Regions from separate parts of the Robertmurraya sp. genome, predicted to be linked through region 3. Evidence: riboswitches for the same ligand, from Rfam matches in the RefSeq annotation. Region 3 holds a riboswitch; each other region holds the start of a gene.
The links. Region 3 has a riboswitch for S-adenosylmethionine ahead of ACGLXV_RS09080 (homoserine dehydrogenase). Riboswitches for the same ligand answer to the same signal wherever they lie in the genome.

Region 1 (7,412 bases), on a different contig from region 3:
TCTTGACCCGATAACATTTGTTCGTTCCCCAACCATGATTGGTCGCAGAGTTGGATCATCGTATACAAATGGCTCAATGCCTGACACCATGTGGGCATGGTTTTCAATTCGTTTACGAGGCTTGTATTTCTTCATCTCATCAGAAATAGCTTTAATATGTTCAGGAGTTGTACCACAACAACCACCAACAATATTAATCCAGCCTTCAGCAGCGAAGTTACCAAGCTTTTTTGCTAGCAAATCAGGTGTTTCATGATAATGACCTTCTTCATCAGGTAAACCAGCGTTAGGGTAACAACTGATTGCCGAGTTTGATAGGGAAGAAAGGGAACGAATATGATCCTGCATGAACTCAGGTCCTGTTGCACAATTTAGTCCAACTGCTATAGGGTTCATATGTTGAATGGAAATATAAAAGGCTTCAATGGATTGACCAGCAAGTGTTGTTCCCATCGGTTCAATCGTCCCTGAAATCATAATAGGAAGCTTGCGGTTACGAAGGTCGAAGGCTCTTTGGATTCCTAAAAATCCAGCTTTTACATTTAACAAGTCCTGGCTAGTTTCAAGAAGCAGTAAATCTACATCACCATCTAGAAGACCGAGTACCTGCTCCTCATATGTTTCAACTAAAGCAGAAAAGGTTGTACCACCTGTTACACTTAATGTTTTGGTTGTAGGACCAAGGGACCCTGCGACAAAGCGAGGCCACTCAGGTGTAGAGATTTGATCACACGCCTTTCTTGCTAGCTTGGCAGCGACCACATTAATTTCATACGCTTTAGAGCCTAAATCGTATTCATCCAATACTAGACTAGTGGCACCGAATGTATTGGTTTCAATAATATCGGCTCCAGCACGTAAGTACTCTAGGTGAATTTTTTCAATCACATCAGGGGCGGTGAGGTTTAATATTTCATTGCAACCCTCATACTCTTCTCCACCAAAATCCTTAGCTGTTAATGCTTCTTGTTGGAGCATCGTACCCATCGCACCATCCATGATGAGAATTCGTTTATTTAGTTGTTCATTTAACGATGCTGTTTGCATTCAGCTTCCTCCTTAACACTTGGCTGTTTATCGTATTTGTATAGGTAGCGAGCTGTGCGGTCATTTCATATCGCATAAAAGGAGTTATTAAATAAATTCCATTAAACAATTCAGAAGCTGCGTCAATCAATGACTTAGTAATAGCGATTCCTTCATTAGTTGATTGAACAGGATCATCTTTTAAAGAAGCCATCAACTCTCTAATAGAATCAGAAATTTTTATTCCAGGTACCTCGTTATGAAGAAACTCCGCATTTTTACTCGATGTTAATGGCATTAACCCAATGTAAATAGGTTCGTTGATATGCCTAGTTGCATGGTAGATCTCTAATAGTTTTTCCTCTGAATACACGGGTTGAGTAATAAAGTAATCTGCTCCATACTTTGCTTTCTTTTCCATACGTAAAACAGCTTTATCTATATATTTTACATTTGGATTAAATGCGGCAGCAACAGAAAATACACCTTTTTCACCTAAGTCCTTGCCAGTAGGGGACAGACCTTCATTAAACTGCTTAATCATGCTAATGAGTTCGAATGAAGAGACATCATATACCGATGATGCACCAGGGAAATCACCGACACGGGCAGGGTCGCCTGTAATAGCTAAAATATCATGTAATCCCAGGGTATGAAGTCCCATTAGATGAGATTGAAGACCAATAATATTTCGATCACGACAAGTAATGTGAACAAGTGGTCGTAAGCCGATATTTGTTTTTGTCAATTGAGCCAAGCTAGTATTACAAATTCTTGGAGACGCTAGTGAATTATCAGCTAATGTAATAGCATCAACACCGGCTTCCTTAAGCGCTTGAGCTCCTTCAAAAAATTTCTTTGTGTTCAGCTTTCGAGGTGGGTCCAATTCAACAATGACTGATGATCTTTCTTTAACAATTTCCTGTAGAGGACGTTCCGTACGTTTTGGTTGTACAGATTTCACTTGAACCACTTCTTTTTTTACTTCCACTTGCTTTTCAGTCACAGGTGAGGTTCCTTTTAGCTCTGAAGCAAAGGCCTCAATATGGGCTGGAGTCGTACCACAGCAGCCTCCTAAAAGGCGAACACCTTGAGATCTGAATTCCTGAGCACTTTTTCGGAAATAATCCGCATCTCCTTCATAATGGAATTTTCCATCAGTGTACGTAGGAAGACTAGCATTTGGGTACGCGGATAAAAGCGCCGTTTTAGGTAATTCAACTTGTTCCAAGCTTTCAAGCATATGATGGGGACCAAGTCGACAGTTCACACCCACTACATCAGCACCAAGATTCTCTAAACGTAAAAGAGCTTCATTAATGGGCGTTCGGTTTTGCATAATGCCAGGGACCTGCATGGAAACTTGAGCAATAATAGGTAAATTTGTTTCCTTTCTCGCAATAGAAAGGACTGCTTCGATTTCATCTAAATCGTAGTAAGTTTCAAGTAACAGGCCATCAATATCTTCAAGCAATAAGTAATGTAGTTGCTGTGAAAAGCTTTGGACAATTTCCTCTAAAGAAAACGAGTTGTGTCGGATGCCACGGTTACCACCAATGGTTCCTACAACAAAGCTTTCATTTGTAATAGCTTGTTTCGCAATTTTTACGGCAGCACGATTAATTTTTTCTACAGAATCTTCAAGGCCATATCTTTGTAGCTTTAAGGAGTTGGCAGCATACGTGTTCGTTTGAATAACATCCGCTCCAGCTCGTAGATAGGCCTTATGGATGTTTAAAATATCATCCGGATGCGACAAGTTTAACTCTTCAAAACAACTATCCGTTCCATAAGAGTAGAGAAGGGTACCCATTGCACCATCACCAATGACAATGTCTTTTTTCAGTTTATCTAAAAGGCTCATCTTACTTTCTCTCCTTGGCTCTTCGCGGCTATCGTTTCAAGGGCAGCCGTGAAGTCTTTAATGATATCATCTGGATGTTCTAGGCCAACAGAAAGGCGAAGGAGACTTTGGCTGATTCCTCTTTTTAAACGTTGTTCAATCGGCATTGCCGCATGTGACATTTTCGCTGGGTAAGAGAGGATCGATTCAACAGCTCCTAAGCTAACAGCAAATACAGGGATCTCTGTTAATTCAACAAATTGTTTTACGGCTTCTTCACTTTCAAGTTCGAACGAAAGAACGGCACCGGCACCTTCTGATTGTTCTTTTTGTATTTCGTACTGTGGATGATCAGTAAGACCAGGGTAGTACACTTTTTTCACAGAAGGATGGTTCTGCAAGAAGTGTGCTATTTTTAGCGTAGATTTCATTGAGAAGTCCATCCGAACCGATAAGGTCTTCATTCCTCGTAACACTAACCAAGCATCTTGAACGCCTAACACAGCGCCAAAAGAGTTTTGTAAAAATCCAATCTGTTTAGCAAGGTCAGGATCGTTTACAACGATTGCACCAGCAACTACATCACTATGACCAGAAAGAAACTTCGTGGCACTATGAAGCACTACATCCGCACCAAGAAGTAAAGGCTTTTGTAGAGCAGGTGTTAAAAATGTATTGTCAACAAAGGTTAAAGCTCCAACACTTTTCGCAATGTCACTGATGGCTCGAATATCCGTCACCTTTAAAAGCGGATTCGAAGGAGTTTCTACATAGAAAACCTTCGTATTCGGACGAATCGCTTGTTTTACAGCTGTAAGGTCCGTCATATCAACAAATGTATGCTCGATTCCAAAACGCGAAAGGACTTCCGTCACCATTCTGTAGGTCCCACCATACACGTCTTCCGTGATCACTACATGGTCTCCTTGAGAGAGAAGGAGAAACGCAGTCGAAATGGCTGCCATACCTGATGAAAAGGCATATCCGTTTGTGCCTTCCTCAAGGTTTGCAATGACTGTTTCAAAAGCTTCACGAGTTGGATTCGCGCTTCGTCCATAGTCGTATTTTCCAAACTCATCCACGCTGTGCTGATGAAAGGTGGATGCATGTTGAATAGGAACGGAAACAGCACCGTTAGTAGGATCAAATTTATGTTCATTATGAAGTAGTTTTGTTTCAAATGAGAAATTGTGTTCTTTTGTCATTTTTATGCCTCCGAACTTAAACGAGTAAGAGCTTGGTCAATATCTTTAATTAAATCCTCCACGTCTTCAATACCAACAGAGAAACGAAGCAGGCGATTACAAACACCAATTGAAAAACGAATTTCTTCCGGAATATCCGCATGTGTCTGTGTAGCTGGGTATGTAATGAAGCTTTCTACACCCCCAAGACTTTCTGCAAACGTAATAAGGTTAAGATTTTGTAAGAATGAATTAACCCACTCTTCTTTTTTAATTCGGAAGGAAAGCATGCCGCCACGGCCAGGGTATAGAACATCTACTACATTTTCATGATTCTTTAAGAAGCTTGCAAGCTCTCTTGCATTTTTTTCATGCTGTTTCATTCTAAGTGCTAAAGTCTTCATCCCACGAATAAGAAGCCAAGAGTCAAACGGACTTAAAACAGCTCCAATAGAGTTGTGGTGGAATCCAAGCTGTTCACAAACCTCTTTTCCTTTCCCGACGATCAAGCCAGCTAGCACATCATTATGTCCACCTAAGTATTTGGTAGCACTATGAATGACAATATCAGCTCCAAGCTCAATCGGTCTTTGAAGTAATGGAGTGTAAAACGTATTGTCGACAATTAATAAAATATTATATTTCTTCGCTAGTTCAGCAACCGCTTGAATATCTGTTTCTTCCATTAAAGGATTGGTTGGTGTTTCAATGAATATGGCTTTCGTTTTTTCTGTAATGGCCTGTTCGATAATGCTCACATCATGAGTTTGTACATACGTACTCGAAAGTCCCCATTTTTTAAATCCTTGCTCTAGAATTCGATAGGTTCCACCGTATAAATCTCTTGAAACGATCCATTCATCGCCAGATTCAAAGAGTGCAAGAATGGTAGTGATTGCAGCCATTCCAGAACTACAGGCAAATCCTTGATCACCGCCTTCTAAATCTGCAATTGCCGCCTCTACAAGTTTTCTTGTTGGATTACCTGTGCGAATATAATCAAAGCCAGTTGATTGGCCAATTCCTTCGTGTCGATAAGCTGTCGAAAAGTAAACAGGTGGGTTTACTGTCCCAGTTTGAGTTTCACTTCTGTTCCCGATCTGTGCTACCTTTGTTTCGTTTTTGTACATTTTAGTCTCTCCCAACATCCAAATAATAAAAAAAAGTCTTCTCTCTAAGAAGAAGACTTTGTTATCAACATGAGCCATTCTTCTTATCTTCCAAGTAAAATACTTGCTGGAATTAGCACCTTTTCAAAAAATTGATGGTTGCTGAGGCTTCATAGGGCCAGACCCTCGACCTCTCTTGATAAGAAATCAAAACATTTAATTTTTTCTAACTTTACTACAGTAAATCGCTAAGTGTCAATCTTTTTTACAAATTAACGACAATTTTGTTCACAATTTCCTAAAATTTACTATATGAATATTCAGAACATTTAATATATAATGGGTTTGAGAACAAAAAGTGGAGGGAAATTCATGCAAACGAAAAGCAGATGTCATCATCGGTATATGTTGAGTGAAGACGCCTTTTTTGTTACCGAAGATGGAATTGAATTGTTTATTTCAAGTGAGAGTCTTCAAGGTTATCCTGTAGGTGGTCACGTGGATTTTCCTCTTGAAATGAGAGAAATGAATGAATCAGCTCAAAAGGAGAAACGACTCTCCAGTCACCCACCGCAACAACTTTACTTAAATATGATCGATCAGTTATAGACGGGGAAACCCGTCTTGTTTATTTTCGTACGATATATAAAACCACCGGCACATGGGAGCCGGTGGTTGTGTCCTACGATTTAATTGTCGGTTTCAAATTTCTTTTCTCAATTTCCTTCTTCAAAAACTTCGCCCATTCTTTATCCTTACCTGACTTTAATGCATTCCGATACGAGACAACTAACATTTCATTACTCATTATCTTCATTTGCAAGCCTCCTTAAATGGACTGAATTTTCTAGCTTTTTACCATTGTATCGGGTTTTAATCCATTTGAAAACCCAAAACTCCATATTTATTGCCATAAAATTATTAATATTCTGTTACAGGATTTTCACGTAATGATTTTTTTCATGATAAAATATGGTAAATAGTTTGTATGATGGGGGAGAAGGATGGATACGATTACACTTTTTGTTTATGGTACATTACGACGACATGAAACGAATCATGGATTAATCAGGGAAGCTACTTGCATAGCTGAACAGGCGTGGGTAAATGGTGTGCTTTTTGATACAGGTAACGGTTATCCTACCCTCGAACTTAATGAATCTGGTAAGGTGCATGGAGAGTTATATGAAGTTAGTAAAAACCTTTTACCTCAGCTCGATGCATTGGAGGATTATGAAGAGGGTAAAGAGTCTAATTTGTATGACAGAACAAATGTAACCGTTCATACTGATAAAGGCACTAAAGTAGCGCTAGTGTATGTGAATGTGGACGAATCAAGCAAGTTCGAAAAAATCACCCACGGAGATTGGAAGTTACATAGGTTCATGAAAAATCGTCCTGAACAAGTATACTACTTTGCATATGGTTCATGTATGGATGATGAACGATTCCGAAAAGCGGGGGTGGATCACTGTTTTAAAAATCTCGTCGGTGCTGCCGTACTAAAGGGATACACCATGAAATACCTTTTCAGAGTAAGTGATGGCGGAAGAGCAGATATTGTGGAAGATGGTGGTGAAACCGAAGGGTTGGTTTACTTAACTCCATATGAAGGGGTCGAGTATTTATTTGCTAGAGAGGGGTTTTATGGAGGATGGTATCGCCCTACCTTTGTAGATGTGGACATCGATGGGGAAACGTTTACGGATGTTTTGACATTTCATGTGTATAACAAAATGCCCGAAGTGTCACCACCCGAACATTATTCGACCGAAATCCTTAGAGGGGCAAAAGGAAGATTGAGCGAGCGATATTATCAATATTTACAAACGGAGCTTAATCGTCTAAAAAAGTCGAGCCATAGTTAATTTTTTATTGTACATCGGTTTAATACGAGTATCCATTGTGGTAAACACTTAATATCACCAACTTAAGGAAGTGGGTCAGAATATGAGTGGAAATCGAGACAATGGCTATTATGAGCTGGTGTATAATAATCGACAATACAACTATCTAGAGTTTATTAGATTAGATACAATATGTGAAATTAGTTATATAACTTTAAAAAATATCTTAACAGGCGAATTTTTCACCTTTGAAGAAAACAAAGTTCGAAAAGTGACAAAAAGAAATTTTCGAATTAGATCTTTTAAGAAGCATTTATTAGAAAAAGTTGCTAAGTAGTTACTTCCTTTCTATAATAAGATAGATAATGTAAAAGGAGTGACTGTAGTGATTCATCTAAAATGG
Region 2 (7,412 bases), on a different contig from region 3:
AAGCTCAATTCTTTTGAAAAACGTCCTAAATTCACTACGGATAAATTTGATTCTACCGATTCATAAACAAGAATGCCTTCTTTTCGGCGTTCTTCAGGGACCAAGGCAAGTCCATTCTTAACAGCTTCATACGGATTTTTTACGCTTACCTTTTTTCCGTTAACCTTGACTTCTCCTGCTATTAATTTGCCTTCAGCCCCGAACAGGGCTTTACAGAACTCCGTCTTACCGGCACCTACAAGCCCGGCGATTCCCACAATCTCTCCTGCTCTAACTTTCATGCTGAAATCTTTAATCTTCTCTCTATCCGTAAGTCCTTTTACCTCAAGAACTGTATTTCCAATGGTCATGGATTTTTCAGGAAACTGTTCACCGAGTTTTTGACCAAGCATATGCTCCACTACTTTGTTTTGGTTGGTATCCGAAATTCTCTGTTTCTCGACTACTTCCCCATTTCTCATAATCGTAATGTCATCACAAATCTCAAAAATCTCTGGAAGTCGATGCGATATAAAAATAATTCCAACATCACGTCTCTTTAATTCTTGTACTATACGAAATAATTCATTTGTTTCTGTATGACTAAGAGGTGCCGTCGGCTCATCCAAGATGAGGAATTTACATTCTTTCGACACTGCTCTGGCGATTAAAACCATTTGCTTTTCTGCCAATGTCAATTCACTTACTAGTTTTTTAGTAGGAAGAGACAAATTCATTTCCGCTAGGATGGTGGCCGCTTTCACATGCAGGCTTTTCCAATTGAACCATTGCTTCTTTCCCATGTTATGTACCGTGTCCATTAACATGATATTTTCAGCAACCGTTAAATAGGGGATAAGAGCTGTATCCACTTCCTGATATACAAGTTGAATTCCTGAATCCATGGCACTTTTTGGGGAACGAATGGTCATAGGCTGTCCATTCATTGTGATTTCACCAGTATAGTGGTCATATGCCCCTGAAAGAACCTTCATTAGCGTTGATTTCCCAGCACCGTTGGCTCCGATTAAGGCATGAGTTTTCCCACTTTCAACCGAAAAGTCCACCTCATTTAATGCTTTTACACCCGGAAATTCAATTGAGACATTCTTCATCTCTAAAGTGGTCATGATGTCACCGTCCTTTCAAAGAAAAGCGCAAGCGCCCGTTAAGTGACGTATGGACTGGAGCGCTCTGACTGAGATAAAGGAAACACGGAGAGCGTGAGCGATCCGATGTTGACTTATCATAGGGAGGAGAGCGAAGTACACTAGTCGCTGGGCGCTGGAGCTAGACACTGTTCAAAGTTCAATATTTTATTTATACTTTCTTCAAAGAAACACTCTCTTTATCTTGTGAAAAAGAGAGTGTCTATCAATAAGTCCCTTACTTCTTATAGTGTTCCTTCAGCGTCTTCATCCAGTCTTCTTCAAATTCCGTCGATTGGCCCCATCCTTCAATGATTTCAGTTAGATTGACCATATTAACAGGATCTTTTGACTTTTGAAGGTCTTCTTGAGAGATTAGTGAAGCTTCCAAATCATAAGTTTGTGGTGTTTCCTCGCCTGCTAATTTCTTCGCAAGTATTCTCATATTTACTGCACCAATCAACTTAGGATCAACAGCTGCCGTATATCTCCAAGCGCTGCCTTCTCTTTGGATTTCCTGCAAATCAGCATTAGAAACATCAATTCCATAGATTTTAACTTCTTCTCTGCCAGCTTCTTTTAACGCGCGTGCTGCACCGATGGCAAAAGCATCCCATGTTGCAAAAATCGCATCAAGTTCACCCTTAGGGTATTTATTCAACATCGCGGCAACGGCATTTTGGGTTTGAACACTAGTATCAGCTGCTGCTATCCCAAAGCGCTCCACTTCTTTAATTCCAGGGTTTTTCGCTAAAACATCTTCATAAACTTTATTTCGTCTAACCATCGGTGGGAATCCGTCCACCCATAGGTATGCAATATTGGCTTCCCCTTTTGTTTCTTTTACTAATTGGTCCAATGATAGAGTAGCTAACGCTTCATCATCTTGTGATACAAGAGTAACACCGTCAACACTAGTTAAATTTGCATTCGAGTCAAATGCGACTACGCTTTTTCCTGCGTCAACAATTTTCTGTATGTCATTAACGGTAGCATCATCATCACCGTGAGAAATAATAAATCCATCATAATCTTGATTTAACGCTTGGTTAATCGCATCATGAAATTTCGCTGTATCTCCATTTGCAGTAAATACATCCACTTGGAAACCGAATGCTTCACCTTCTTGTTTCGCACCAGCTAAGAATTGTGCTGTGTGATCGTCCCCACCAATTTTACGAATAACTTTGATTTTCGGCTGGTCTCCATTTGCAAAGCGTTCAGGTACACCTTCAATCGGTGTGTTCGATCCTGTTGCTTCCTTTGTTTCTCCCCCTGATGCACAGCCTGTAAGCAAAAGTGTTGCAGCGATTGCTGATACAAATGTACTTCTTAAAAAGTTCCTCTTCATGTTTTTTTCTCCCCTTTTTGTTTTCTATGCCTTCTTACCAACGTTGCTCTTAGGAGAGTTTTTTTATTTGGCTTTTAAAATTTGACTAGAGAGTAAATCAATAGCCCAGTTTAACACAGCCTAAAATATAAAAAACCTCTCCAGAAAAGAGAGGTTTCATCACAAAATAAGGACTACTCCTCTCTTATCTCTCAAAACAATTTCTTGTTTTGCAGGATTTAGCACCAATTCCATACGGAACGGTTGCTGGGCGTCATCGGGCCAGTCCCTCTGCCACTCTTGATAAGAGAACGTATTTATTCATTTACTTTGGTAAAGTATTAAACTTAATTTAATATTCTATTAACAAATTGTCAATAGTATTTTCAAAATATTATTAATAGAGATATTTTTCCAAAGACAGCCAGATATAACATCTGCCCATGTGTTAAGTTCATCAAAAGCCCCCACTATACTCAAATAAAGATTCTCACCGTCTACGACGAATTGGTGAACTATAGCGAAATTGAAAGCTATAATTAACACAAACATAATTAGGTGAATTCGTTATTATGTGATACACTTTATTTACCATTTGATTTACTTGCTTACATTGTGCCCTGCTCATTCAGTGAGTGGGGATCCTTGTATTTAAAAGAAAAGAAAAAAAACAGACTCTAAAAAGAGCCTGCTTAGTTTGTTTTTATTATTAAGCTTTACGCACGTTAGCTGCTTGAGCTCCACGTTGGCCTTGCTCAACGTCAAAAGTAACTGCTTGACCTTCGTCTAAAGATTTAAAACCTTCGCCTTGGATAGCTGAGAAATGAACGAATACGTCTTCTCCGGCTTCACGCTCGATAAATCCGAAACCTTTTTCTGCGTTAAACCATTTTACTTTACCTTGTTCCATTTTGTTTCCTCCTGCTGTGTGATTTTCACACAATATGTTACTATCCTTGGACTCAGTGATCATCAAGACGAAAAGTTAATCTTATACTATCCTTTACACCGAACAAAAATAATTCTTCTAAAGTTTAACATTTTTTATAAGAATTTGCAAGAAGACAACTGACTTATAATTTCTCAGAAAACTACCTCTTTCAGTATATCAACAAAAAAGAGTGTCAATCCTTCTGGAATCACACCCCGATTTGAAACTATTTTTAACATCTTACATATTTGCGCTTGAAACCAAGCTTTCCTCTATCCATTTCTTTTTGAATACTTTCGAAAGCGTTTAGGAAACTGCTTTTTTTATTGTCCCGTTTGACTTCTACAATTCCTATTTCCTTTGAAATTTCGACTGCCTTTTCATGTTGTGGCAAATAGGAAATCCCCACGGTGTATACGAAATTATTCATAGCTGATTTGGTTCGCTCTGGCGAATCATGAATCGTATTTTTCACCATATCAAGCATATTGGAAATCTTGCTTTCGGAAAACTCTTTGTCTTTTCGATTCCCTAAAAGCCAGCAGTAGCAACTCCATCCGGCTGACATTCTCAACTCGTCACCGCTTGCAATCCATTTATCAGCAACGTCCTGTGCAATATCTGACTCTGATAAAGTTACTGCCACCACATAATCAGACACCATATAAAAATACGCCCCATCCATCCAACGATCAAAGTCCGACTCAGTCATCGCTTTTGGGTCTGCAATAATGCCTGCAAAATACATTGCATCGTAGTTACCTGTGGCATAAAGCTCGTCAGCTAAATCTTGATTTATTTTTATTTTCTTTGCGATTGGTTTCATTGCACCTGTAGCCACGCCAAAAACTGGCTCGTGCGCACCATTGGATATGTACATTTTTTTAGTTCGTTCCTTACCGAGGGCTTCAAGTTCCTTCATAACTGTTTCGAAATCCATAGTTTTGTACTTCCTTCCTTAATATTACCTTTTTAATTATAAACAACTAATATTATAAAAAATAGTTACGGGTAAATAGATTAGATCTGACAATTCCTAATTTGAAACCGATAAACAAAGTAACACGAAACCAATAAGAAGCAACCAAGATCGAATAGATTGAAAGAACATCCAACGTTTTCTTATCTCCATCCAATCAGTGGGTGGATGATCGGCATCCCATTGTTGAATTTCCCTGTTAATTGGAACATTATATTTAATAGTTAATACTGTTGCTAAAATAAACATCGTGGCAGTAGAAAAACGGATAGTAAGTTCGAAACCACCTATTTGATTAGTAAATAATGCGTATATTACGGTTAGAATTACACTTAAAGGCATTAATATGGGCATAATGAGTCCATATGTTTTCAGTGAATCTTGTTCAAAACGTATATGGTACTTTTGCGGTAAATGACGGATAACTGGATGTACTAAGGCAAATGAAGTAAACTCAGCACAGGCAGTGAATCCAGCTACTATCAAAGTAATAAAACCTAAAAAATCCAAATTAATTATCTCCTAAAATTCAATTAATGATATGCTACTTATCGAATGTTCTTGTGCGAGCCGTCACAGGAGGGCATTTTTTGAGATAGTCCACAAGTGCAATCCTTTAATCCCTTTCCACTGAGAATTTTCTCCATACAATTTTCAACCCTTGACACTCGAGTTTTGGATTGTTTCGGTTGAGAAAAATAAAGAATGTATGCTCTTTGCCGTCCCGGCGTCAATGCTTCAAAAGCAGTTTTCAAGTCTGGTGTTTCATCGAATTTATTTTGAAGTTCTTCCGGAATGATGAATTCTGTATTCTTTTTTAAAGTCACTTCCAAACCGGCTTTTTCAACTTCAATGGCTTCAAGAATGTATTCTTTCAAAATGGGTTCTAGTTCAACTATTTCTTGAAGATTGGTGAATCGAATTTGGCGTGCCGCCTGTACATTCTCGGTTTGTTGGACAAGAATTCCATGGGGATCTTTTAATAAAGCACCTTTGTGAAACAGAAGCGCACAATATTCTTTAAATCCATGTATTAAAACGATGTTTTTTTTCTCAAACGTATAACACGGATGCATCCACTTAAACTCTTCAGTCAGATCACAGTCAAGAACAATATGTCTCAACCTCTCAGATTCTTCCTTCCATTTTTTAGTTTCACTTAAATAATCATCAACTTTTGGATTCATTCTACTATTTGTCATCAAGGTACCTCTTTTCAATTTTCGATCGGCTGCTATGCTATTCGTTTATACGACTTTCACAAAGGGAGATTTAGTTGCCACGATACTCCAAACCGATCATTTAGCCAACCAAACCTTTGACTAAAACCATAATCCCCAATTGGCATAAGCGCTTGTCCACCCTCGATAAGTTTCTGATAAATGCTATTAATTTCCTCTTCACTATCACAAGTAACAAAAATTGATATGGAAGGAGTAAATGAAAACTGATGCTTCAGATTACTATCAATACACATAAATTCTTGCCCTTTTAAAGAAAAAGTAGCCTGCATTACTGTTCCTTCATCTCCAGATTCATTCTCTCCATAGCGAACAATACTTGTAATCTCTGAATCCTCAATGATTGATATGTAATAATTCATTGCTTCTTCTGCTTTGCCATCTTGAAACATTAAGAATGGTGTAACTTTTCCCATTAGGTTCAACTCCTTAAGTTTTTTAGTGCAATTTTTAACTACAGTCCAGTTTGATTATTTATCTTTTCTAAAGGCAAAAAAATGATGATACCTGAAAGATATCATCATTTTAATTATCTGGAAAGGTTTTGGTGACTTTAACTTGAGTACCAGGATAATAGTGCCCTAAAATTTCTTTGTAGGTTTTCCCCTTCTCTGCCATTTCGTTTGCACCCCATTGACTCATCCCAACTCCATGGCCATGACCTTTGCCACTTACTTTATAAGAAGTTGGGGTCATTTCAAACGAACTTATTAGATAACTTCTAAAATGGCTTCCACCTATCATCGGTCGTATTTTTTTTAATTCAACATGATCCATTGAGACTTCTTCGAATAAAATAGTGTCATCAATCAACCTTCTCATGAATTCGATTTGGATTGAGCCTTTCATTGACCTTTGTGATTCATTTTTAATATTATCGACTTCAAAATAAGGAATACTTAAAATTTTTATGTCACCTTCATACCCATTTCGATTAAGCCATTTTTTAATAGATACACTAATTTTACCATCTTTCTCCTTTAACTCGTTCCAACCCTTCGATCTGATTTCTTCCAAATCTATTTGTGTTTTATGTAATGTAAAATCCCAGGGTTGAATGGGATCATAAGGATCTTGTTTGATAGGGAAATATGGGCTTGGACTGCCACCCCATACATTTTTATTACTTTCTGTTATTCCACCATTACTCGCAGAATAAAAAGCACTTATGGGCTTATCTTGAAACGTAATGATTTCTCCTTTCGTATCAATTACAGCCCTTTTGGTTTTCTTGAATTGATTGTACCCTCCGTAGACTTGATATTGAATGGTATCGTCTAGTTTGGGATTTTTATGGGTGATTGTATAAGTACGAGCAGCTAACGTTTGTGCTTTTAAGGCCTCTATATTCCATTCGGGAAACACTTCAAATGGGACTACACCCTTTAAGTAATCCTCTAAAAGTATTTGATTAACTGGTCTAATGTTTTTTTCTTCTATATTAAACTCTACCGCACCCATATAAGGTCTTCCATCAATGTATATTAGGTGCTTTTCATCATAAGCATATGGATATAAAATAAACGGGCTATCTATTTCCGTTGTTGACTCTCCACAAGTAAGAAACATTTTCCCACCTTTAAACGAAAGTGTATATTCATCCCCTTCATTTACCATCAATGCTGGATCTAACGTTGAATAAGCTCCTTTTATTTGAAATGGTAATTTAGAGGTGTCTCCAATATAATTTCTTAATCTCACAGAGATCATCTCTTCCGCTTGCACTTCATTAGCGAATATTAGTAAAAAAACTGTGGAAATTATAAGAATAAGTGTTTTCATAACCATATTATTTATTATATGG
Region 3 (7,412 bases):
TGGTGTATTAAGTGAGCAGATTTCGTGGCACCTGCTTTTCGCAATGTATTTAGGGCTTTAATCGTTTCTTCCGCTGTACCAATTCCAATTCCATGACCAAAATATTTATCTTCACCTAAAAATACAACATTTTCTCCTATCCAAACCGGATTATCATAATCTGGATTGAAAAAATACATTACATCCCCCGGAATAAAATCCGAGCCGACTTTTGTAATAATTCCTAGGTCCTCATCATAGCTCCAATCCCAAATGAGAAGATGATTAAAAAGCCCATTAAAAGATCTCTCGTCAATGGATTGAAGAACAGCATAATAAAATATTACAACAATGGCCGTCGAACATTCAAAACCGTACTCTGTCCCATTATGAAAAATATCTTTTATCGCATCGGAGGGCAATACATTTGGCTTAAGCATATAACCTCTTGATGTTTTCAACCAATACATGGAGTTGAACTTTGATGTTTGAAATATAGAAAATTCTACTTCACTTTCGTTCAATGCAATGGCACTATTCATCATGTTTTCTCGTAACATCAATTCAAACAAAAGCTCTTTATTATGAACATAACTATGCACTTCACTACTGTTCTTTAAGTAGTGAAAAATTTCTGCTTGTTTGCTGGATAATTGAAAAGGGGGTATCTCTACATTCATTCCCGCAACGATAATCACAAATCCTTGACCTCCTTTCTCCATTACTACATGCTATGCTTCAATGGGAAAAGAGGCATCCATATTACGATACAAAAAAAGACGCAATAATTATGCGTCTTCCCTAGAAACTATTAACTACATTCAAATGATCTCTTTTTATACCGATCGGTGATACTGGATACCGTTTAAATAAGACAGGTAGATTTATACGTTCTAGCTCTCCTTCGTATAATAAGCTTCCGTATATACTACCATCAAGCTCTTTAACAACTTCTTGAAGGATATTTACATACTTTGAGTTTTCATTTAAAACCGCTTTTAAGCTAAGCCATTCCTCCTTATTTTGGAGAGGAAATACCGCTAATTGAATTCTTTTGTTAATCTCTTTTTCATTTTGAGTTTGATAGCTATATCGATGAACTTTCTGCAACGGTTGTTTTTGTTGTTCAATTTGCACTAAATCTTCAATCATAGCACTTGCAGTAGCCTTTGAACCAGCTCCTGGTCCTTGAAGCATAAGAGTCCCAACCAAATCCGTCTTAATAACAATGCCATTGTCTACTCCCTCCACATTGTAAAGAGGATGTTCTGAGCTTACAAACGTGGGCTTTACTGTTGCTTTGATTCCCTCATCTTCTCTTTTCAAAGAGGCCAGCAGCTTTAGCCTTAATCCATGCACCTCACCTAAGGCTAGATCTTCTAATGCGACTTGTTCAATCCCGATTCTTTCAACCTTTTCCCAGTCGGGCTGCTCATGATAGATTAAACTGCTTAAAATCATTTGCTTGTAGAAAGTATCTCTACCAGAAATATCACTTTCTGGGTTAGCCTCTGCGTAACCGAGTTGCTGTGCCTCTTGCAGGCAATCTTCAAAGCTTAATTTCTCATTTCTCATTTTCGATAGAATGTAATTGCTCGTTCCATTCAAAATACCCTCTAGAACTAAAATCCCATTCACTTGAAGGAGCTGAATAATCGTTCTAAGTAAAGGAATCCCTCCCGCAACGGCTGCCTCAAACGTTAAGAACTTACCTTTATTTAAAGCATATTCCGATAGCTCCTCACCACGATTAGCAAGCAATTCCTTGTTTGCACTTATGACATGACAGCCACGATCTAAAAATAACTGTATATAGGAATAGGCTGGTTCAATACCAACAATCGCTTCGAACACATAGTCTATTTTTGGGAGAGCTAGGATTTCGTCAATCTTTGTAGTTACAATAATATTCTTGGGAATCTGACGTTCCTTTTCTGTCTTCACTAAAATACCAACTATTTCAACCTTCTTACCAATTACCTTTTCCAGCTTCTCCTGATGAGTATGAAGGATAGAATCATATACACCTGAACCTACCGTACCAAATCCTAAAAGAACCACTTTCACCGTTTCCATCATGTTTTCCTCCTCTGATAAAATAAAAAACCCTCTTCCAAAGAAGAGGGTGTATTGTTATCATCTCTTCTTATCTGTCAAAGCACAATTGCTTTGCAGGAATTGGCACCGTGTTTTCTATAAAAAGAAAATCGGTTGCCGGGTATCATCGGGCCAGCCCCTCCACCACTCTGGATAAGAAATCCAATATTCAATTTATTTATGGATAATAATAGCACAAACTTTTTTTAAAAGTAAAGAAGAATTATAGAATCTTACAATTTTGCCATAAGATTATATATATCTTGAAGAGTCTCATATCCCTTTTGCTGAGCTTTATCAATAAAAATACACCACAGAACAGCTGTCAATTTAGCGTCTCCTAGTGCATGATGTCTATCCACTACTTCTATCCCATACCGCTCGCAAATATCCTCAAGCTTGTTTTGGGTTAATTCCGGATCGGCAACTCTTGATAGAAATGACGTATCAATGATGCGATGTTTTTGAGGGGCTTTGAATTGTTTCCAGTTCGCTGCTTGCAAGAAATTTTTTTCATGATTTGAATGGTGTGCAACAAGTGGCGTTCCTCTAGCAAAGTGATAAAAATCCAGCAGAACATTTGATAACGGCGGCGCACTCTTTAGCTCCTCTTCAGAAATTCCTGTTAACTCCTTCACCTGGACTGGAAGTTCTTTATCATATTGAACTAAAGAATAAAAGGACTCGGTTTCTTTCACATACGCACCTTTTGTCTTTATAGCACCTATAGACAAAATTTCATCGCCTTTTTCAGGAAAGAAACCTGTTGTTTCAAGGTCAAAAACCGTCACCTCTAATTCAGACAATGGAATCAGTAAGGCATTGTCTGAATTCAGTTCTTTTTGAATTTGACGCAAAAAGGCAACATGCTGACCGTTTTGTCCCTGTAAGCCACTATATACATTTGTCCCCAGTTTCCCCTGGATTCCCCTCACAAAATGAATAAATGGTTCAAACGCCATGATTTCCACCCTTTTCAATCATTCTTTGAACGTATTGCTGCAGCTTCTTTCCATCTTTCAGTATCTTTTTAATTAGTTTTTGATTGTCTTTCGTAAGTTTTTTTACATACAAATAGTGGGAATCATCATAAGAAGCCGTAATAGAAAGGTGATCTAATCGGAACTGAAGAAGTTGCGAAAAATTCTCCTGATATTGAGATAACTCCTCATACTTCTCTAATTTGTTTAGCTCTTTTAATCTGCCTATTGTACTAGTCTCGATTATTCCTTCTTTCCACGCCAATAGCCGAACTGCATTCACATATGGTATAAAAGCAGAATACTTCAAATCAATAGCTCCAGCATGTATTCCCTTCTCCTCAACAATGATTTGTCCTAGTGGACCAATTGTCTTTTTTACATGTTTTACATTTTCTAATAATCGGCCTAAAAATTGAGGATGGGAATGGCTATATTCGTGGATCACGTTTTTTAGATGGTAAAGGAGGTCATGGTCACCTACAAGTTTTCTAGCATCATAAAAAATTTGCAAATTACGAATCGAAACCCAACTGCTCTCCTCCATCCAACTTACCACCTGTTTATTCCAGCTGGCAGCTGTTTGACACCATAGTGGATTTGAACTCATTACCTTACCATCGCAAAATGGGTAACCAACTATTTGTAATCCAATTGATAATTCATTTCCTAAATCACTAAAATAAGAACCAGCCTCTTGACTATCGTCTTGAAAAATAATCCCATGATCTTGGTCACTTATTATTCCTTGTTCAAATCGTCCCCCGCTACCAGTAATAAACCATACAAAGGCACACGGAGGTTCAGCATTCATTCGGGCACTCGCAGCCTTAAATACCTTAATCATAATCTCGTCGTGGAACTTATTTAGAGAATCTGAATTTGATATATACTCTGCAACATGAGTTTCTTTCCATAATTTTATTGATTCATATGAACTCAAATCCTACACGCCCTTTAAGTAGATAAGGAAAGCCCCATAAAATGAGGCTCTCCTTATTAATTATGAAGAAACTTTTTGATTTTCACTAGTTAAAAATACTTCTGGGTATCCGTAGCTACCATGTTCACTTACATCTAGACCCATAATTTCTTCTTCTTCAGTTACACGTAATCCTCCAAGTACTTTCTTTGCAATCACTAGGATAACAAATGAGACGACGAATGCATATAAACCTGATACACCAACACCCATTGCTTGAACTCCAAGTTGCTCTAAGCCACCGCCATAGAATAAACCAGGCTTACCAACTGTCGCTAATTCTGGTGTTGCAAAAAAACCTGTTGAAAGTGTTCCCCATACCCCAGCCGTACCATGTACAGATAAGGCAAAGATCGGGTCATCAATTTTACGTTTTTCAAAGAATCTCGCGCTATAGAATACTAGAATTCCAGCTACAAATCCGATAACAACTGCTGCCCACGTATCAACGAAAGCACATGATGCTGTAATAGCAACCAGACCTGCGAGTGCACCATTTAAAATAGTTGGAATATCTGATTTTCCTAATACAACCCAAGAAATAATTAGTGCTGCCACTGCACCCGCACCCGCAGCTAAATTCGTGTTAAGTGCTACAAATCCAAAGAATCCAGCATCAACCGAAACGGTACTACCAGCATTGAATCCAAACCAACCTACCCAAAGAATAAGAACACCTAATGCTGTGAATACTTGGTTATGTCCATAAATATTATTTGCTGAGCCATCTTTGTTATATTTCCCAATACGAGGCTTTAATAGAATAGTAGCTGCTAGTGCCGCCATCGCTCCCGTTAAGTGAACAACTGTTGAGCCAGCAAAGTCTTGCTTACCATGTTCCGCTAACCAGCCACCGCCCCAGATCCAATGAGCAACGACCGGATAAACTAATGCTGAGAACAATACTGTAAAGATTAAATATACGGATAATTTTGCACGTTCAGCAAAACCACCAAGAGCAATTGTTATGGCAATTCCTGCAAATGCTAATTGGAATAAGAAGAATACTGAAGAATTAAGTGCTAAATCTAATTCTGCTCCACCATAGAAAAAGTTTGAAGCACCAACAAAGAAGTTAGCATTGTCACCAAAAATAAATCCAAAACCGACTGCCCAGAATACTAATGAAGCTAAACCGAATGTAAAAATGGTTTTACCAGCAATATGACCAGCGTTCTTCATTCGAGTGGAACCTGCTTCTAGCATGATAAATCCACCGATCATGAAGATAACTAAGACTGCTGATACCATTACCCATAGACTGTTCATTAAGTAGTTTACATCCATTTTTCTTTTCCCCCTTAATATTTGTTGTGTAACTTTACTTAACATTATAATGTCATAAAATATAACATCAGTTCGATTAAGTTTATTTTAAACGATATCTATAAAGAGTCAATATTATTTACAAACATTCTGAAAATACCATGTTAGATAATCTAACAATCAATATATGTAACCCCTTTCTTTACGATTTGACAACAAAAAACACCATCTTCCACAAGGAAAACGGTGTTATTTCGTGCTTATTTCATCAACAAGTTTTTCAGCTACTCGGCGATAATGATTGCTAATATTAATTAATGAGGCGATAAGGAGAACATTTTTTAAATAAAGATTATCTTCTTCAGTAGTATCTTCCATTTCTTCAATCACATCTTGCCAGTGTGACTTTACCTCTTCGTGAAAAGATGTAACATTTTTCATAGCCAAATTTAGGTAGGATGTATAGAATTTCTCTAAATCCAGATTACCTGATTGGATACCATCATTTAAACCAACTAATGTTGTTTTAATATCATTAATAGACAAGCCACCCTTAAGCTGGAATATGAGACTAATAAGTATAAGATGCTCCTTTGAATACTTCTTATTTTTTATCGGAATGAACAATTTATCCTTTGCGTAATTGTTTATCATTGTTTTCGTTAATAATTTCTCATCTTTATTTCTTTTCGTATCATTAAATTTCTGATCAAATAATTGAATAACTTGATCCATATATAAATCAATTGCTGGAATATCGTCCATTGTAATTTGTTGCTGCAATCCTAGCTCGTCTATAAGCTCATCAAGATGTTTCATAATACTCTCCTTTTTTCTTCTATCTACATTTCAATTTTACTTCACAATTCATTATTAGTAAATGTTGACTAGTTGTTGTAATACGTATACTATAATAAGTAGTTATAAAAACTACATGTAAAAAAGGAGAGAAGCACATGCTTTCTTATATTAGAGAACCTATCAATGGTCTTACCCATTTGGCAGGAGCCATTCTTTCGTTTATCGCCCTCTTAGCGTTGGTGATTAAAGCTTCCATAACAACGAGCTCCGCTTTGACAATTACTTCTGTTATCATTTTTGGGATAAGTATGATATTGCTGTATTCAGCATCTGCCACATACCACATGGTTGTTGCAAAAGATTCGGTCATTGCTTTTCTGCGTAGGCTTGATCACTCGATGATTTTTATTCTCATTGCAGGGACGTATACTCCTTTTTGTTTAATTAGTCTGAATGGATTAACCGGTTGGGTACTGTTTTCTATTATCGTATTTGCTGCTCTTTGTGGTGTGTTATTTAAAATGATTTGGTTTAGTTGCCCGCGTTGGTTATCAACAGTCATTTATATTGTGATGGGTTGGATGGTAATCTTTGTCGCTTCTCCTCTTGCAGATATTTTGAGTAGCTCTGGTTTATTTCTGCTCGTTTTAGGAGGAATTTTTTATACAATTGGCGGTATTATTTACGGAGCGAAACCTAAATTTCTTCAATCACGTTTTATGGGATTCCATGAGATTTTTCATATTTTCATCATGCTCGGATCGACCGCTCACTTCCTATGCGTGTATATGTATGTACTATAAATTAAATAACAAATCCCCAATTAATCAATTAATTAGGGACTTGTTTTTGTGACTTCCAATAATAAATTTCGGATTAATCACAATCGGTAATTACTACTCCTAAAGGTACAGGAACACCATTAAATGTGTTGAAAACTCGTGTATTTGTTTCATCAAATAATTCTAAATCAATGATGTCGTTCGCATCGTCAACAAATAGAGAAAATGTGTACGTACCAGGATCAATTCCTTCGCTACCTGCCTGTACTTGACCTGAACCAGTAACAAACATTACATTTTCTTGTCCTTCGCCTGGGCAGTTAATTGTAAAAAATTCATCCGCAACAAAAGTAAATTCAACAAAAGGATCCATTCCGTCAGTACTAGTAAAGGTAAACGTGAAATTTGTACCCTCAAGAGTACAGGAAGGGCAAATATTACTACTTGTTGAAACATCACCTACTCTATTTTGTTGCTGGACCTGTACCGTTTGCCCCTCAGTCGAAAATCCAAAATCTGTTCTGC

Region 1: linked by a shared signal. The riboswitch ahead of ACGLXV_RS06875 (methionine biosynthesis PLP-dependent protein) and the one ahead of ACGLXV_RS09080 (homoserine dehydrogenase) in region 3 are both predicted to bind S-adenosylmethionine.
Region 2: linked by a shared signal. The riboswitch ahead of ACGLXV_RS10400 (sugar ABC transporter substrate-binding protein) and the one ahead of ACGLXV_RS09080 (homoserine dehydrogenase) in region 3 are both predicted to bind S-adenosylmethionine.

The regions. Positions count from the first base shown of each region.
Region 1 is NZ_JAKFCQ010000055.1:56,914-64,325, forward strand. Features, by position in the region: gene metH (methionine synthase) at 1-1,047, opposite strand, end outside; gene ACGLXV_RS06865 (bifunctional homocysteine S-methyltransferase/methylenetetrahydrofolate reductase) at 1,025-2,890, opposite strand; gene metC (cystathionine beta-lyase) at 2,887-4,074, opposite strand; gene ACGLXV_RS06875 (methionine biosynthesis PLP-dependent protein) at 4,077-5,183, opposite strand; SAM riboswitch class I at 5,264-5,368, opposite strand; gene ACGLXV_RS06880 (hypothetical protein) at 5,535-5,771, shown strand; gene sda (sporulation histidine kinase inhibitor Sda) at 5,845-5,979, opposite strand; gene ACGLXV_RS06890 (gamma-glutamylcyclotransferase family protein) at 6,167-7,030, shown strand; gene ACGLXV_RS06895 (DUF6501 family protein) at 7,395-7,412, shown strand, end outside.
Region 2 is NZ_JAKFCQ010000073.1:37,725-45,136, forward strand. Features, by position in the region: gene ACGLXV_RS10395 (sugar ABC transporter ATP-binding protein) at 1-1,109, opposite strand, end outside; gene ACGLXV_RS10400 (sugar ABC transporter substrate-binding protein) at 1,366-2,478, opposite strand; SAM riboswitch class I at 2,660-2,767, opposite strand; gene ACGLXV_RS10405 (cold-shock protein) at 3,167-3,367, opposite strand; gene ACGLXV_RS10410 (DNA alkylation repair protein) at 3,621-4,328, opposite strand; gene ACGLXV_RS10415 (anthrone oxygenase family protein) at 4,425-4,877, opposite strand; gene ACGLXV_RS10420 (DUF1801 domain-containing protein) at 4,916-5,569, opposite strand; gene ACGLXV_RS10425 (VOC family protein) at 5,626-6,024, opposite strand; gene ACGLXV_RS10430 (SpoIID/LytB domain-containing protein) at 6,134-7,318, opposite strand.
Region 3 is NZ_JAKFCQ010000069.1:10,389-17,800, reverse strand. Features, by position in the region: gene ACGLXV_RS09085 (protein-glutamine gamma-glutamyltransferase) at 1-677, opposite strand, end outside; gene ACGLXV_RS09080 (homoserine dehydrogenase) at 781-2,058, opposite strand; SAM riboswitch class I at 2,123-2,236, opposite strand; gene ACGLXV_RS09075 (exonuclease domain-containing protein) at 2,310-3,038, opposite strand; gene ACGLXV_RS09070 (DUF294 nucleotidyltransferase-like domain-containing protein) at 3,028-3,999, opposite strand; gene ACGLXV_RS09065 (ammonium transporter) at 4,060-5,325, opposite strand; gene ACGLXV_RS09060 (DUF1836 domain-containing protein) at 5,554-6,123, opposite strand; gene trhA (PAQR family membrane homeostasis protein TrhA) at 6,261-6,908, shown strand; gene ACGLXV_RS09050 (alpha-helical endospore appendage domain-containing protein) at 6,982-7,412, opposite strand, start outside.